One region of the Paenibacillus sp. MER 180 genome, then DNA from elsewhere that is predicted to be linked to it. Evidence: predicted binding sites of a transcription regulator. Region 1 holds the regulator's gene; each other region holds the start of a gene.
The links. Region 1 encodes LexA, which represses DNA repair genes until DNA is damaged. Its sites were predicted from a motif close to CGAACATATGTTCG; they were not measured.

Region 1 (5,944 bases):
TCATCAGGTTGACCAGCGGCTTGAAGACCTTGTGTCCATGCAGATTGTCGATACATCGGCGCAAGCTGTTCCAACAATCGAAATTCAGGATGTTCTCCCTCTGCGAATCTCCCCCACAGCGCTTCAAAGGGATTAATCCCAATATTCTGTGTGAAAGGATAAGTCTCATAAGAGGCAAACAATTCACGAGCAGCTTGACGAACGAATGCTTCCAATTGTTCTACATTGACCCCAGTCTTATCTTGCGCGTATTTACAAGTTGCAGCAAAAGCTTCCTCAACACAACGCTCATCCCATAACAAAGTATCATCCAGGTCGAACAGTACAGCACGAATAGCCAAGTTTCATCTCTCCCATCACAGCGACAATGATAACGAATCCTCTATATCGGATTTCTCTATTTTTTCGAGTCTTTCTTCGATGTATCTTCGAATTCAATCTTATGTTGATTTGCGAAGGAACGAAGACGTTCCCCCATTGCATTCGTATCATAACGATTCAGCACTCGCGAGAAAATCCAATTCGCACCTTTCCCCGTGTGTTCAATAACAACATAACCAGGTTGGATCGCAATTTTCTTCATATCCTTTGCAGACAGAGTACGGAGACGATTCCAGCGAATCGTAGATACCTCACCTGCTCCAACACGAAGAAATGGTCTTCTCAGAAATAATATAATCCCCAATCCGACGTAACACACGATTGTGATCCAATATAGAGTTGGATATTGATTGTCCGTAATGATACCGCCCAACAATCCATACATAATGGCGAAGGCGATTAAAGCGATTGGCATAATGAAGCTGCGTCCTTTAAACTCTTCGTGCGCAGGCTTGCCAGCAGCGAACGTCGGTTTGCCTTGCTTCATTCGCTGTTTGTTTAACTTTTCACTATTTTGACGGACTTTACGTTCCCAACTGCGAGACATGAATTCGCAACCCCCTGTATAGTAAACGAATAATGTGAATCCATCGTTATCGATGAAGGTTCATTTAATGAACGATCCCGTTCGATCCAGAGTTATCTGTTCCTTCTTCATCTTCTACATAGCGAATAGTGTCTAATTGATTGCGTACCTGCTTGCGGAATAGAACCAAATATTCCTCGCGCAGTTTCGCGCGTTCTTCCATTTCCTCATCGTTCAGCCCCACTGTCTTATGTTTGCGGGCCAATTCATTAATTCGTGCAATAAGCTTGTCGATATTCATCAGGTACCTCCATGTGTGTAAGCATATGTTCTACTTTGACATGGAGGTAACAGCTTGTCAAGCAAGCAGCAAGAAAGCTTTTATATCGCAAAAAAGAGGCCTCTTCGGGCCTCCAACCGTCTGCTCTTATGTATAGGAATGCAAAGCTTCTCAACCGTAAATTCGACAATGACCCCGACTCATCGGATCGGAACGAGCAATACTTCTCCTGCCGGTAAGATATCACCTTTCAATTGATTCATCTCAACGATTTCATATATAAACTGACGCGTATCCGTATGTTCTGGTTTATAAGAGGATGCAATCCCCCAGAGTGTATCTCCAGGCTGAACAAGTACGCGCTCCACAGCAGCTCCATTTACAATTTCCGTTTGGCTTTCATCCATGCCAAGCGCTTGAACAATGCTTCCACAAGTAATGAACAACAATACAATCAGGCTCATGATGAATCGAACACGTAAAGGAAACAAACGCTTCTTCTGAATAGGTTGTGAAGCTGTTGTCGACACCTTATAGATTGAACGATATGTTGTATACATCATAAATGACTCATCTCCCAAACACTTGTTCTGTTATCTTGTATAATTTAATCTAACACGAACACACGTTTGAGTCAATATTTTTTTAGAACGTTCGTTCCCCTCTTTATATTATCGAAAAATAAGCATTTAACCTCATTTAACTTTCTCTTGTTTCTCTCTCGTAATTTACGAACTTCTCACAATCTTTTTCTGCAGAATCTTTAGAACTTATGTTTGTACGAACGGAGGTTCTGTGGTATAATTTTGTCAAAAGAGTATTCATTGGAGTTGATACCCTTGTCTAAAATATCAAGTCGTCAACAAGCTATCCTTGATTTTATACGTGATGAAGTTCGAGCTAAAGGTTATCCGCCTTCTGTTCGTGAAATAGGCGAAGCCGTTGGTCTAGCATCCAGTTCCACTGTTCACGGTCATCTTGATCGACTCGAGAAGAAGGGATTCATTCGACGTGACCCTACGAAGCCTCGTGCTATTGAACTGCTTAGCCATGATCAATCTGAACGTTCAACAGACTTCTCTCGCTCCTTCGCACGCGTGCCGGTCGTTGGGAAAGTAACTGCAGGCGAGCCAATTACCGCAACAGAGAATATTGAAGATTACTTCCCTCTTCCTATGCATATGGTGGGAGATGACGAGAATGTATTCATGTTGTCGGTCATGGGTAATAGCATGATTGAGGCTGGTATACATAATGGCGACTTTGTCATCGTGCGTCAGCAGCAGACTGCGAACAACGGTGATATCGTGGTAGCCATGACTGAAGAAGATGAAGCAACGGTTAAGACTTTCTATCGTGAGAAGGATCATATCCGCTTGCAGCCTGAGAATCCAACCTATGAACCGATTCGCTTACAGCATGTAACGATTCTGGGCAAAGTTATTGGTTTGTTCCGTGATTTTCATTAAGACATTACATTGATGCCTCGTTCTCTTCTTTTCATGAAGGGAGCGGGGCATTTTGCTTTCTCATTATTTCATATCATTTACTGAACAGTACCTGAACAATCTCATCTAGAAAAGAAGCAGTACCTTTCTTTTGCAGGAGTGGCCTTATGAACAAGACCGGGCATAACGATAACCCAATACGGAACACTTCTGTTTGCATCCATATTTGGCCTATTAAGTTGGAAGTTAAAATTAACGCTCTTTTCTATTCATAAAATTCGACTTCCTCTCCTTATCCTCATCGAAACAACTTCACCACCACTGTTCACTCTTATGAACCCTGTTTTCGAGAGATTTATACCACATCGAATATATACACACATCAACTTTAGCAATAAATATTTATTGTATAACAATAATTTTTTATTGACTAAAAGCATGTATTTGAATAGGATAATACCTAATGATACACCTCGTATAGCTGTTCAAAATTCATTTCTCACGAACACAAGGTAGGAGATAACTATGAATAACTTTTTCAAACTAAAATCATTCCTCAATTTTGGCTGGCAGCAGGCAATGTCCTGCTTGTTCCCCGCTTATATTTTCGCGATGTTGGCACTCACGAAGGTCATTGACATTCCATTCATGCATCGCTATGATTTCCTATTGCTTGTTTGTATCTTGGCGCAGTTTCTAATGATCCGGTTTGGGATAGAAACAATGGATGAATGTAAAGTAATCTGTATGTTCCATTTCATCGGTCTTGCACTTGAAATATTTAAAATCCACATGGGATCATGGGGCTATCCGGAAGACGGTTGGTCTAAAATACTGGGTGTTCCTCTATATAGCGGATTTATGTACGCAAGTGTGGCAAGTTACTTATGTCAAGCGTGGCGACGACTGCAGGTCAAGGTAAATCGATACCCTTCTGCTTGGTTAACGATTCCGCTAGGTGCGGCGATTTACTTCAACTTCATGACTCATCACTTCATTTACGATTTGCGTTGGGTTTTGATGATTTTGCTATTCGTCATCTTCTTTAGAACCTACGTGGAATATACCGTATTAGGCGTGACACGAAGAATGCCGATTGTTCTGTCGTTCGTCTTAATCGGATTTTTTATATGGGTGGCTGAAAACATCGGGACTTTCTTGGGCGCATGGTATTATCCACATCAGACGAACGGCTGGAATCTCGTAAAGTGGGGAAAATTCAGCTCATGGTTTTTGCTTGTCATCGTTTCCTTCATGATCGTCGCCCATCTGAAGCATGTAAAAGGAGGACACTTCAAGAGAAATAGTCATACTCACTTCAATGAGTCGACATTTCAGAAGTAAAACACAACCTTTTAAATACAAAAGCAAAAAACCTAGAACCCTAACAGCTCTAGGTTTTGTTACAGTATTCCTTGAATTGCTACTAAAAACTCATATAAGAAATACCCCGCGAACCCAAATAAAATCAGTCCTGCGATAATAGACATCCGCTTAATCATAGTCCGGCTCATGGCTCTTCTCGTGACAGCCACAATGGCAAGCAACCCAACATCATGGAGGAGGATACCAGCTAATATTCCTGCACCTACGATTAGAAATTTTGCCGGTTGTGTCGTATCATACGAATCAGATAGCACCGCACCAAAAACGGAAATCCAAAACACAAGATTACCTGGCGATATAGCGACGAGCAGTCCATTTCGGTAGGAACTGAAAAATGATGCATTCGGTTTATCGCCAGCCAATGTAATGCCTTGATCCGAGTTTTTGATGGAATCATAGCCTAAATAAATTAAAAAGCATGCTCCGATAAGCCACATGGGGATTTGAATAATAGGGATGGCAAGCACGGAAGCCAAGCCCATATATAAGGCAACGATTAATAAAAAGTCAATGGTCATCCCACCTAGTCCAACAGCCCAGCCATGCATAAATCCCTTTTTCATCCCTTGCTTCGTCATTTCAACGGTCATGGCACCTACAGGCATTGCAACGGCAAGCCCCGCTAGTAAATACGTGAAGAAAAGATTCAATTTCCAACACTACTTTCTATATGTAATAGTTGCTAGTCAATATACACTATACTATATAAATACATAATATTATATATTTATGCATGACAAACTTGAAAATATTTAGGCAAGTAGACACATACTAAAAATGAACCACTATTGATAGTGTATGTAAGAGGACGTAAATACTTCATCATATTTAACTACTCAAAAGCTCTATTTGAACGCATTTCTTCATCCGATAAATTCTGAGATAAATTCGTTACAATCGTTCCTGGGTGATCAGATAATGCACGTACATTAAATTCCTCACCTCGTTTATCCAACTCAACTGCAAATAATGTTATGTATTGATTATATTCCCATTGGTGAACTAGCGTTCTATTTAAGTATACTATTTCATCCGAGTGATATAACTGAGCAAACAGCCAATTCCCCTAACATGTAGGAAATTGGCTGTTTATCTTCTATACAATATCTTAGCATGGGTTTTATATCATAAAGTTAATAACCTGGAGTAATAGTCAATTCGTAAGTGGAATAGTCTATCAAGAGAACAAACAATCAGCTTAGAAATAGTTCATACTCATTGCCTCACGTATCTCTAACATCGTTTCTTTTGCTACAAGGCGTGCTTTTTCTGTACCCGACATAAGAATTTCATCGACCTTTGTGGGATCGTTTTGATACATTCTTCTCCGTTCTCTCATTGGTTCAAGTAAATGGTTGATACTTTGCGATATCTTTCGTTTGCATTCCATACATCCAATCTGCCCCTTTTTACAACTTTCATAAATTTCATCGGAGCCTTCTTTACGAAATGCTTGATGATAAGCGTAGACTGGGCAAATTTCAGGATGTCCGATATCCGTTTTATGGATCCGCGCAGGATCAGTTGTCGCTTTCTTTAGCTTCTCACTAACCTCTTCCTGAGTGGAGTCCAAATTGATCGTGTTACCTAGACTTTTGCTCATTTTATTATTTCCATCTAATCCGACCAGTCGTGGAACATCACCTACAAGTGGTTTTGGTTCCACTAACACAGGTTTATAAAGTTGGTTAAACCGCCGGACAATTTTCCTTGTTTGTTCGATATGAGGAACTTGGTCTTCTCCTACTGGAACCAAAGTCGCCTTACAAAAGGTAATATCAGCCGCCTGGCTTATGGGGTAGCCCAGGAATCCGTAATACATATCATGGAATCCACGTTCTGTGGCTTCCGCTTTTATAGTAGGATTGTGACGTAACGAATTGACCGTAACAAACATGGAAAAATAAGTGGTTAACTCAGCAA
Region 2 (5,944 bases), on a different contig from region 1:
CCTTGGCGCCACTGTCGCAGCTGAACAATCAGGTGTTTCAGCGCAGATTCCGGATAGACAGCGAATTCCGATTGCTCCTCCTCATTCATGAATTCATTCGGCTCAGCCATGACGAGCCGCTCTTGTACACGTGGGAACATGCCGCGTACATGCCGAACCACCTCGGACGGCAGCAATGTCTTCCCTTCTTCATCAGCGAGTGCGTAGCTAATCCACAGACTGTCGCTAGGCGTCGCGAAGGACTGATAAATTAAGAACCGCTCGTCCAGTAGCTTGCGGCGGACGCCAGGCGCGAGTTCCATGCCTATCTGCTGCAGAGTGTCCCGTTCATGCTCCGTAAGCACGCCATCTTCAATCGGACGAGCCGGTATAACGCCATCGTTCACGCCAAGCATATATAAGTGCTTAATTTGGCCGGGTCTTGTCCGATCCATTGAAGCAATGAGTACTTGATCCAGCGCTGGCGGAACAAGCGCCATCTTGATGCTCTCAAATCCGGTATCCAGCATGCCGCCGAACAATTCAATGCTCATCTTCTCTTCGCCGACCATCTCTACCATTTGATCCAATATATCTAAGAGAGCCCCCCATATTTGCCGATGTTCCCGTGATAGTTGAACCTCTCCGTCAAGCAATGCATCTTGGCTCATGCGCTCCAGCTTATGAGGCACACCAAGCGCCATCCAGAACGCATACATAGCCTCGCACATGCCGCGAACGTTCGAGCTCGCCTTCATTGCGCGTGCAAGCTCAGCAATCGGATCGGCAATGATGCTGCGGCATTGCTCCACCCACTCTGGAGCATGTCTTGGCCGTTCAACAGACTCAGCTTCTTCAGTTGTGCCTTCCGCCGCTCCATCCGCATGATCAGGATCAAGCGACAATTCCGGCATTGCAGGCCATGGACGGTTGCTTGTCCACCTGCCTCCTTCGATGCCGCATGCAAGCACATAGTTCTCCAACTTGTCAAAGTGCTCTCTTGTAATCGAACCATCTTCGGACAGCAAAAAATCGGTTTTGACAAACCGAAATACTGCGTCGTATTTCCAATTGCCTATTATGATATCAAGCACCGCTCGCGTCATCTCAACAAATGGATGATGCAGTACTGATTTCTTCTGATCTGTAAAATAGGGAATCCCCGCCTCGGTGAATACCGTATCAATCAGCTCACCATAATGTGCAATGTTCCGCACCATTACCGCCATGTCCCGCCAGCGTACCTGCTCGTTGCGCACACGCCGCAGCATTTCCCCAGCAACCGCTTCAACCTCGGCGCGGCGATGTACTGCCGCCTGCACCGTAACCTCTCGCTTCGTATCGTGATCGGACGCATGGCTATCCTTGCTCTTCACATTAACTTCCGGCTCACGATAGGGCACTTTGCGTTCAAAATGCCGCTCCAGATGAGCAAGCTTCGGAGAAGCTGTATAACGAGGAAGTGGCGCTTCCTTCGAGTCAAGATGCGTTATGCTTCCGATGTCCACGCCAAGCGTATCGGCCATCTCTAGCAGCTTCAGCATAGTAGTTGCCGTTGGATGGAACAAATTCAGCTCATGCGGAACTTCGCCAAGCGCATAAGCCTTATCCAAACACAGCGTCACACTTACATTCGGCGCATGGAGAATGAGCGAAGCGAGAACCGCATATTCTTGTGGGGTAAATCCGTGAAACCCGTCAATCCAAATATCAGCGCTCTTCACGTACTCCGATGCTGCAACACCCTCGGACAACCGAGCAAGCACGTCTTCCCCATCCAAGTAGCGACCAGCCAATTCCGATTCAAACTCATGCAGGATGCTGGAAATGTCGCGAAGCTTCGCGGATAACAGCGGTTGTCCTGTCATGTGAGCGTCCAAAAAAGCAAGATGCTCCTCAACTTCACTGGACTCTACTCGATACCGCTTCATCTCATCAAAGAGATCGTTAAGCTTCTCGATAAATCCGAATTGTTCTGCTGCACCCGCAAATAAAGGCAAATCTGACTTGCGGCGCTGCAAAATCTTGTAGAGCAGCATCTTCTTGCCCTCTTCATTGATCGCTGTTAGTGCAGTGCCGCCAGCCTCTTGCATGACGCGATACGCAAGTCGCCGGAAGCTTAGTACTTGCGCTCTCAATATGCCAGCGATTCCATCCTCACGAATGAGTGCATGCTCTGCCTGAAAGGTTGCCTGTTCGGGGACTATCCATATAATCGGTGCCCCGTCCGCTTGGCTGCGAAGCTCATCTCGTACGCTTCTTAACACATGCTCCGTCTTGCCACTGCCGGAACGACCGATGACAAAATGCAACGGCAAAGTGATCCCTCCATTTCCCTAAATGCGATTCATGGCATCTACTTGCCACGATATGATACACTATGATCAAACCAATAATTGGTATATAATTTCGGTTACACCCGATTCTAGCATTAGGTTTCATTATATCATATTTCAAACTAGCGATAGAACACATGTTTGGAAACGATGCCGATATTCGCCATCTGCTTCTTGTGAGTTGCAGTGCATCATGTAACTTCGTAATCGAAGGCGAGGCTCATGTTCAACCTACCCTCTATTCGAATAAGGAGGCTGATTGTCATGATACATATTGTCAATGGAGATTGTACTGCCATGCAGCTAACCAAAGTCGCCGAACAGCTGTGGAATGAGCAGGTATGGGTATATTCAGAGCTGCTGACCGAAGGCCCCGTATACGCTAGGCTTGAGCAGTATCTGGCTTATCGAGCGCTGCAATTAGAGCGAATGTGCGGGCTGCCTTCCACTGTTTTTTTGCAAAGAGGAAATGAACAGGAACGCACGTGGAAATCAGATATTTTGCCTGCTCAAGAGATTGCATTATGGTTCGAACACGATCTGTTCGACATTACCATGCTGCTCCGCTTAGTAGATCGCCTGACACAAGAGAATGCGCATGCCAAGCTATATTGGATCGACATCGCCTCCATTGCTGAACATGATCGCTATCTCGGATTTGGGGTGCTTACGGGAGAGCAGTTGGCCCCTTATCGAGATGCCGCCATACGGTTATCCGCTGAGCACATCGAATGGATGCGTTCTGCTTGGATTGCGTATACAAGTCCAAACCCACTGAAAATTGCACAATGGGTTCAGGAATCAAGCAGTACCCCTGCTCCATTTTGCGCTATTACGGAAGCGCTTCAATTCCACCTCTCCCGTTACCCCTCAACACAGGATGGAATCGGGATTGTCGAGCGATCCACGCTAGGCGCTGTTCAAGATGGGGCTGTTACATTTCAGAACTGCTTCGAGATTGTTCGCAATCAACTGCCGCAATACGGACTTGGGGATATGCAGTTCTGGGGATACCTGCGTCGAATGACCCGCGGAGACGCTCCGTTGCTTGAGCTATCTCCCTCTTCATCCTCCTTGCCGGAACCTCTCAAGTCTCCATTAGCCGATGCTGGTCACCTCCTCTTAACCAAAAGCGGCCAGCAGGTACTGGTTGGCACTCTCAACTGGGCTCAGTCTGGTGGATATGGACGCTGGCTTGGCGGCGCATTTATTACCCGATCGACAGCTGGAATAAGAGCATAGAGTGAGGAAACCGAAGAAACTCAAATATATCCTAACTGCTAACTTTATCCCATATATACAGCAAGCGCCATTCATTGCAGACGATCCCAAACCTGTCTGCAATGAATGGCGCTTTTCTTGTTTATTCTTCCTTATCCTATCGATACTTTAGGAAGATTACTTCGAGCGAACCTCGAAGATGGCGAATTTCAAATAATGACCTTCATCCACTCCCGCAATTTGCGGGTGATCCTTGCCGGCAGGACGCCATTCGACAAGGCGCAGCACCTTACCTGCATCCTGAGCCGCATCCAATATCGACTGCATGAACATGTCCGGACGCATATGATAAGAGCAGCTTGCTGTCACAAGATAGCCGCCTTCATTGACCAGCTTCATACCATGCAGATTGATGTCCTTGTAGCCCCGATACGCGCCTTCGACAGCACCTCGCGTCTTCGCGAAGGCCGGAGGATCCAACACGACGACATCCCACGTACGTCCGCCTCCAGCAGTCATCGGTTTCGAAGTATCCACCTTCTTCGCACTAGATTCTCCGCTTGCCCGCTGCGTGCGCTCCTCCAAGCCATGAACCTGCTCACGCAAATAGGCGAAGGCATCCGCAACGACAAACTCAACACGGTCTGTAAAGCCGTTCAGTTCGACATTGCGCTTTGCACTCTCGATCGCATGCTCGGAAATATCGAGACAAGTGACCTTCTTGGCTCCATATTTACAAGCATTCAACGTGAAACTTCCTGTGTGAGAGAAGCATTCCAACACCGTCGCACCATCCCACCATGGGAATGTAACCGGCTTTCCCTTCGCATTGAGTGGCAAGCTCTGCACGGTTCCATCCTCGGCCTCTACTTCACCCATGTGGATGCCGCTGCGAGCTCCCCAGCCTGTCATAAGCGGAGCAATGGAAGCGCGGTTCTCACGCTGGTCGAAGAAGTAGCCTGTCTTCTGTCCTTCTACGATATCAACCTCGATGATAAGCCCGTTCTCCTCTACTTGGACATGGCGCGGACAATCTCCATACAGCACGCCTGTCTTCAGTTCAAGACCCTCACGCTCACGAATTGGCACATCGCTGCGCTCATAGATGCCGCGCGGCTGCATGACATCGACTAGGGCTGCCACCAACGCTTCCCGATGGACATCCATTCCCAGCGTCACAATCTGCACGACGAGAACATCGCCAAAGCGATCCACGATAAGTCCTGGCAGAAAGTCTGCTTCGCCGTATACGAGGCGATAAGCCTTGGCTCCAGGCAAGAAGCGCTGACGATGTGCAACACAACGTTTGATTCGCTCTTTGAAGAAGGCCTCATCCATTGCTTCAATTGGCTCATAGGATACGATGCGCACCGTAATTTGCGAGGCAGGATTATAATAGCCTGTTGCAATGTATTTCCCCTGAGCGTTCTGGACATCGACAAGCATCCCCGGCTGAGGATTTCCTTCGACTGTTTCAATCTCTGATTGATATACCCAAGGATGGGAGCGTTCAATTCTCTTTTTCCGCGAACGGATTAATTTCACATAAGGCCTATTCAATTACAGTTCTCCTCTCAGCTCCAATGGCATGTCATGGTTGTCCACTCGCAAGCATAGAATGGAATAGCTTATTGCGACGAATTATGGATGACAAAGGAGCCCTTCATGTTTAAAGAAATTTGGTTCCCGCTCCTTAGCGGATTGGCACTGTTTCTATTCGGAATGAAAACGATGGAGCTTGCCCTGCATGCTTGGGCTGGCCCCTACCTGCAGCGGTTTCTACACCGTTCTACCCGCACCCCTATACATGGAATGCTGTTCAGCACAGGCATGACAGCCGTACTGCAGAGCAGCACGGCCATCACGGTCATTACGATAGGTCTGGTCAATGCCGGTATTATGAACTTCTCCCGCACGCTCGGCATCATTCTAGGCACCAATATCGGCACTTGTCTGACAACCGAGTTGATTGGTCTAAATATAAGCCAATTCGCCAAGCCCCTCCTCTTCCTGTCCTTAGCCGGATGGTTCATTGGGGCATTGGCCGACGAATATCAGCCTAAGCTGCTGCACCGCATCGCCTCTTGGTGGCCGCCGCTCCAATTCGGCTCCCTTGCCACGGCAGGCTTCGCCTTCATTATGCTCGGCATTGAATGGATGAAGCAGATTAGTGAGCCGCTGCAGCAGCGCGGACTATTCACTTGGTTCTTGGAACGATCAAGCGACAGTCTGCTCTGGGCGCTGGCAGCGGGCGTCGTCATAACAGCACTCGTGCACAGCAGTGCAGCTATTATTGCAATGGCCATGGGATTATCAGCTACCGGGGCATTACCCGTTGAAGTTGGCATTGCGATCGCAATTGGATCTAATGTTGGCACCTGCTTCACAGCCGTAATTGCTTCACTTGG
Region 3 (5,944 bases), on a different contig from region 1:
GAAAATAAAGATACATGTTCATTTTATTATTCAAGAAAAGATATTGTCAAGCAAATGACGTGAGTGGTCATTTTATTATTCCTCGATGTCGTGGGAAACTTCCTCTTCTTCACTGCGCTCATCTGCTGCAGTGTAAGCTGCGCGCCTAGCCATATCCATTGGATAGCCTCTACGTGCAAGGAATGCGGCGACCTTCTGCTTGCGCAGATGCAGGTCTCCCTTTGTCTGCCGCCATTTTTTGCGAGCTGCGGACAATGCACTGTTCCACTCTTCATCTGGGTCTATCGAATGAAGAGCTGTCTCAATATGCCGCTCTTGTACTCCCTTCTGCTTCAGCTCATGCTGAATCCATCGGCGCCCCTTCATATGTCGATTCAAGCGCTGATGCGCCCACTGCATCGCATATGATTTATCATCGACAAGCCACTCACGTTCCAGACGATCAAGCACCTCTTGCACAATCCCATCCTCATAGCCCTTCTGAGCTAGGTTACGGGCGAGTTCAATGCGAGTACGTGGTTTGCGTTGCAAATACTTGATCGCCTGCACGTAGGCCTTATTCCCTTCGTCTGCGCGCAATATCTCCGTGAGCGAGTCCAGAGACAACTCAGTACCTTTCAATAACCGAAACTTTACCATCACATCTTCATGCACTTCTAGCGGTTCCGCTCCATCGAAATGAATCTTATAACGGCCTGCCTGCCTCTCGATTCGCTCTACACGAGTAATCGTTACGATGCGTTCGCTATCCTTCAAACGACTCTCCTCCATACAAATACATAGAAGCACCTTCGCTTAACGCGAAGGTGCTTGAGCTAACAACAAATTATTCGTCGTCACCTAATTCCAATTCAAATGCATCATCGTCATCTTCACTGACACCCTTATCAGGGATTGTTGTAGTCAGATTGCTTGCTGCACGAATTTGATTTTCGATTGTAAGGGCAATCTCCGAATGTTCCTTCAAGAATTGCTTGGCATTCTCGCGGCCTTGACCCAGACGCTCACCTTCGAAGGAGTACCATGCACCGCTCTTCTGCACGATATCCATCTCTGTACCAATATCGACGATGCTTCCCTCACGAGAAATACCTTCACCATACATAATATCGATGTCCGCCTGTTTGAATGGAGGCGCAACCTTATTCTTAACGACCTTAATCCGAGTGCGGTTACCAATCATGTCCGTACCTTGCTTAATGGTCTCAACACGACGCACATCAAGACGAACGCTGGAATAGAACTTCAAGGCACGGCCACCAGGAGTCGTCTCTGGGTTACCGAACATAACGCCAACCTTCTCGCGAAGCTGGTTGATGAAGATCGCAATCGTCTTCGACTTGCTGATTGCACCAGACAATTTACGCAAAGCCTGCGACATTAGACGTGCTTGCAGGCCGACATGGGAATCACCCATCTCGCCTTCAATCTCCGCTTTCGGCACAAGTGCAGCAACAGAGTCAATAACGATAATGTCTACTGCACCACTTCGTACCAATGCTTCCGCGATTTCAAGCGCCTGCTCCCCTGTGTCCGGTTGGGATAACAGGAGCTCATCGATATTAACGCCAAGCTTGTTCGCATATGCTGGATCCAATGCGTGCTCCGCATCAATAAATGCAGCTTGTCCACCTGTCTTCTGTACTTCTGCGATCGCATGAAGTGCAACCGTTGTCTTACCGGAAGATTCCGGTCCATATACTTCAATAATACGACCTCTCGGCAAACCACCGATTCCTAGAGCTATATCTAATGCAAGCGATCCACTTGGCACAATCTCCACTTGCATGTGATTGGATTCGCCAAGTTTCATGATCGAACCTTTACCGAATTGTTTCTCAATTTGACGCAAAGCCATTTCTAACGCAGCGCGACGATCTGACACAAACTCACTTCCTTCACTGATTCGTTTGATATATACATCATAACGTGTTTTATTCAGTTTGCCAAGCATTTTTTCGAACATACATTCGTTTTTTACGAACGTTTATTACTTTTATTTACATACTATCCACATACCAACATCTGGTGCACCAACAAAAAAAACCGCAACAAAGCGTGTATACACTTCGTTACGGTTCTTCCGTATCTTATGATTCGATTGTATCCTCCACTACTTCATTTGTCAACATTTGTTAATGAATATGTACTGTTCGATCCTGCAGCCTTCTCCACAATCGATACATAATAGCATATACAGTACGGCGGCGGATTCCTTCTCGATCTCCGTTCAAACGAAGCTCCTCCACTACGATTTCCCGGCCCTTCTCCGCAATCGCAATATAAACGAGGCCTACAGGCTTCCGCTCGGAGTGAGCTGGTCCTGCTACGCCTGTTATGGCAACTGTGAAATCCGTATCTGCAATATCACGCATCCCTTCAGCCATTGCCTTGGCTGTTGGCTCGCTGACCGCACCAGGCGCATTTTCACCCTCGAGCAGTTCATGAGGCACGCCTAGAATGCGCTCTTTCATCTCATTCGAATAGGTTACCGCCCCGCCCGCAAATACTTGCGAGCTTCCCGGAACAGCTGTGATCATATCCGCAAACATCCCGCCCGTACAGCTCTCTGCTGCGGACAAGGTCAGGCCAAGCTGCGATAACTGCTCCACCAACACATCTGGCAAAGATACATCCTTGGCAGCATACAAATGCATCCCCAATCGGTTGTGAATTTCCCGTTCAACCTGATCAAGCTTCACATCTGCCTCGTGCTGATCTGTCCCTTTGACGGCTAATCGAACGAGAACCTCGCCTTCCTTAGCATAGGTGGCAATCGTTGTGTCCGTCTGCTGTTCAATGAGATCTAGAAGAGCATTCTCAAGCCCAGATTCGCCGATGCCTGCGAATTTCAGCATCCGTGTATATAATGAAGATTGATCAATGAGCTGCTGGCTCTTCAACCACGGAATCGCCTCATCATCGAGCATCGGCTTCATTTCACGAGGTGGTCCAGGAAGCAGTACATATGTAGTACCATCATGCCGCAGGGCATTTCCTACAGCAAGCCCAGTCGAGTTCTTCAGCACATCAGCGCCGTCTATCACATTCGCCTGACGCTTATTGCTTTCGACCATTTGTATGCCGCGCCCCGCAAACATCTCGGTCATCTTGGCCATTGCGGGCTCATCATAGGTCATCTTGCGGCCCAACATCTCCGCTAGCACATCCTTCGTCAGATCATCCATCGTCGGTCCTAGACCACCCGTGAAGATAAGCAGATCGGAACGCTTGCATGCCGTTTCAATGCATTGTCGAATCCGCACAGCATTATCCCCAACAACCGTATGATAGAACACATCTACACCAACCACTGCCAGTCGCTGCGAAATATATTGCGCATTCGTATTGACGATTTGTCCCAGCAGCAGTTCTGTCCCAACTGCAATGATCTCTGCTTTCATGCCAACCACCATCCCTATAAGTCGTTATCAAGCATTTTACTAGTCTATACATGCGAATAGGTGCCCCTTCCTGCCCGGAGAGCCGGAACTATGGAAAAAGCACCTATTGACCTATCAGCTTCCGTTATCAATCCGAAAGGTGAAGCACATTTTTATTTTTTACAAAGTAGTCAATTCCCGAGTATACGGTAATTAACGCAGCGACCCAAGTCGCCAAGATGTCAAACCGGAAATGAACGAACGCAAATGGGAAATTGTTCAGCAGCATCGCTGCAATCGCCGTAATTTGGGTTGCTGTTTTCCATTTCCCCCACTTGCTTGCAGCAACAACAGTTCCTTCGAGCAAGGCAACTTGCCTTAGGCCAGTAACCGCAAATTCACGGCTAATAATAACAACCGCAATCCACGCATCACATTTTTGCATCTCAACAAGTGAGATAAGAACCGCCGCTACGAGCAGCTTGTCTGCAAGTGGATCAAGAAGCTTTCCTAAATTTGTAACCATTTTGCGTTTACGGGCGATATAACCATCCAATCCATCGGTACTTGCAGCAATAATGAAGATCAAGGCCGCAATAATCTGGTTGTAAGTAATCGAGAAACCCTCTAGTTCAATCGCAGGCAAATAATCAAAGTTCACCAATAGGAAGAACATCATTATTGGCACAAGAAAAATACGGACTAACGTTATCTTGTTCGCCAGATTCACGCGAGACCCTCCCCGGCTAAGTCAAATTCAAGCGCATGAGTAATCCTTACCTTGGCAATTTCCCCAATACTCAATGGCTGGCCGGAAATAAATACTTCCCCGTCAATTTCAGGGGCGTCGAATTGCGAGCGGCCAATGAACACATCATTGCGGCCATCGTAACGCTCAACAAGGACTTCCAATATATCACCAATACGCTTTTCACTTACTTCTTTAGATACTTGGCGCTGAATTTCCATAAGGGTATTCGCACGCCACTCCTTAACATCATCAGGCACATGGTCTGGCAGCCTCGTTGCAGGCGTGTCCTCTTCGGAAGAATAGGTAAATACGCCAAGCCGATCGAACTTCATCTCCCTGATGAAGTCGCATAATCTGTCAAAGTCTTCGTCCGTTTCTCCAGGGAACCCTACGATAATAGACGTACGCAGCGCTACACCAGGAATTCGTTCACGAATTTTATTCACCAGCTCTCGGGAATCACGCTGGCGACCAGGACGTCTCATGCGCTTCAAAATGCTATCTTCACTATGCTGCAATGGCATGTCGATATACTTGCAAATCTTCGGATTGCTCGCAATCGCATCCATAAGCTCCTCAGTAAAAAATCCAGGGTACGCATAGTGCAGACGAACCCATTCCACACCCGGAATTTCGCTTACTTTATTCATTAACTCCGGCAGCTTGAAACCGTCGTATAAATCTACACCATAATTCGTGGAATCTTGGGCAATTAGGCTAATCTCCTTGACCCCTTGTCCTGCAAGCTGAGCTACCTCAGCAAGAATGGATTCCATTGTACGGCTGCGGAACTTGCCTCTCATGATTGGTATACTGCAAAATGTGCAGTTATTGTCGCAGCCTTCGGCTATTTTGACATATGCCGTATAGCGTGGAGTCGCCACTTTGCGTGGAAGGATGCGATCATAATCGAATACGGGATTGCCTACACGAATCGGCCTGCTTCCTTGCAGGGCTTCATCAACAATATCATTGATTTTGTCAAAATCACCGGTACCAACGATACCGTCAATCTCCGGCATTTCATCAAGCAGCTGCTCCTTGTATCGCTGCGTTAAGCATCCGGATACAATAAGTGCCTTCAAGTCAGCAGTTTCCTTCAAATCTGCTAGTCTTAAGATCGTATTCACCGATTCTTCCTTAGCAGCATCAATGAATCCACATGTGTTGACGATGATTACCGTTGCTTCTTCTTCGTTTTCCACCAGTTCATATCCACGCTCATAAATTAAGCCGGACATAATCTCGGAATCAACCAAGTTTTTGTCGCAGCCCAACGTTACGATTTTAATCTTTTCTGTCATTTTACATCCCCCATAAGGCAGACTCCCATTGGAGTATTTTCACATCCGTATGTCTATGTACCTCATCAAGTATAATACAGGCATGACTTTGGAGTCAAAAAAGCAAAAAGAGCCCAGCATCCTTCCCTCTTGCAGCTTAGTGATGATGGGCTATCGTTTAGCGATAATTCGTAAACTGTAGATCTAGCGGCAGATTTGCACCTCGTAACAGCGTCATAACAGCTTGCAAATCATCTTTACTTTTCCCAGTAACCCGAATCTGATCACCTTGGATTTGACTCTTTACTTTTAACTTCGAATCACGGATCATAATGTTAATTTTCTTTGCTACATCCTGATCGATTCCTTGTTTGCATTTCGCTCGCTGCCGTACCGCAGCAGAAGCTGCAGGTTCAATTTTGCCGAACTCCATATTTTTAATGGCTACGCCGCGCTTGGCCATTTTGGACTGTAAAATATCAATGACATTTTTCAGTTTGTACTCGTCATCCGAGACAATTATCACT

Region 2: a site for LexA is predicted at 2,446-2,459, ahead of addB (helicase-exonuclease AddAB subunit AddB). Genes of this name have one in related genera too.
Region 3: a site for LexA is predicted at 1,960-1,973, ahead of recA (recombinase RecA). Genes of this name have one in related genera too.

What each region holds. Positions count from the first base shown of each region.
Region 1 is NZ_JAMAVT010000006.1:5,450-11,393, reverse strand. It holds gene M3661_RS11470 (HAD family hydrolase) at 1-341, opposite strand, end outside; gene M3661_RS11465 (hypothetical protein) at 398-928, opposite strand; gene M3661_RS11460 (DUF896 domain-containing protein) at 993-1,208, opposite strand; gene M3661_RS11455 (LysM peptidoglycan-binding domain-containing protein) at 1,388-1,750, opposite strand; gene lexA (transcriptional repressor LexA) at 2,027-2,656, shown strand; gene M3661_RS11445 (DUF817 domain-containing protein) at 3,161-3,979, shown strand; gene M3661_RS11440 (LysE family translocator) at 4,039-4,671, opposite strand; gene trpS (tryptophan--tRNA ligase) at 5,220-5,944, opposite strand, start outside.
Region 2 is NZ_JAMAVT010000002.1:298,827-304,770, reverse strand. It holds gene addB (helicase-exonuclease AddAB subunit AddB) at 1-2,297, opposite strand, end outside; gene M3661_RS04000 (DUF1835 domain-containing protein) at 2,580-3,557, shown strand; gene M3661_RS03995 (class I SAM-dependent rRNA methyltransferase) at 3,714-5,096, opposite strand; gene M3661_RS03990 (Na/Pi cotransporter family protein) at 5,202-5,944, shown strand, end outside.
Region 3 is NZ_JAMAVT010000009.1:129,040-134,983, forward strand. It holds gene M3661_RS16075 (regulatory protein RecX) at 76-756, opposite strand; gene recA (recombinase RecA) at 827-1,885, opposite strand; gene M3661_RS16085 (competence/damage-inducible protein A) at 2,136-3,404, opposite strand; gene pgsA (CDP-diacylglycerol--glycerol-3-phosphate 3-phosphatidyltransferase) at 3,532-4,113, opposite strand; gene rimO (30S ribosomal protein S12 methylthiotransferase RimO) at 4,110-5,438, opposite strand; gene M3661_RS16100 (YajQ family cyclic di-GMP-binding protein) at 5,596-5,944, opposite strand, start outside.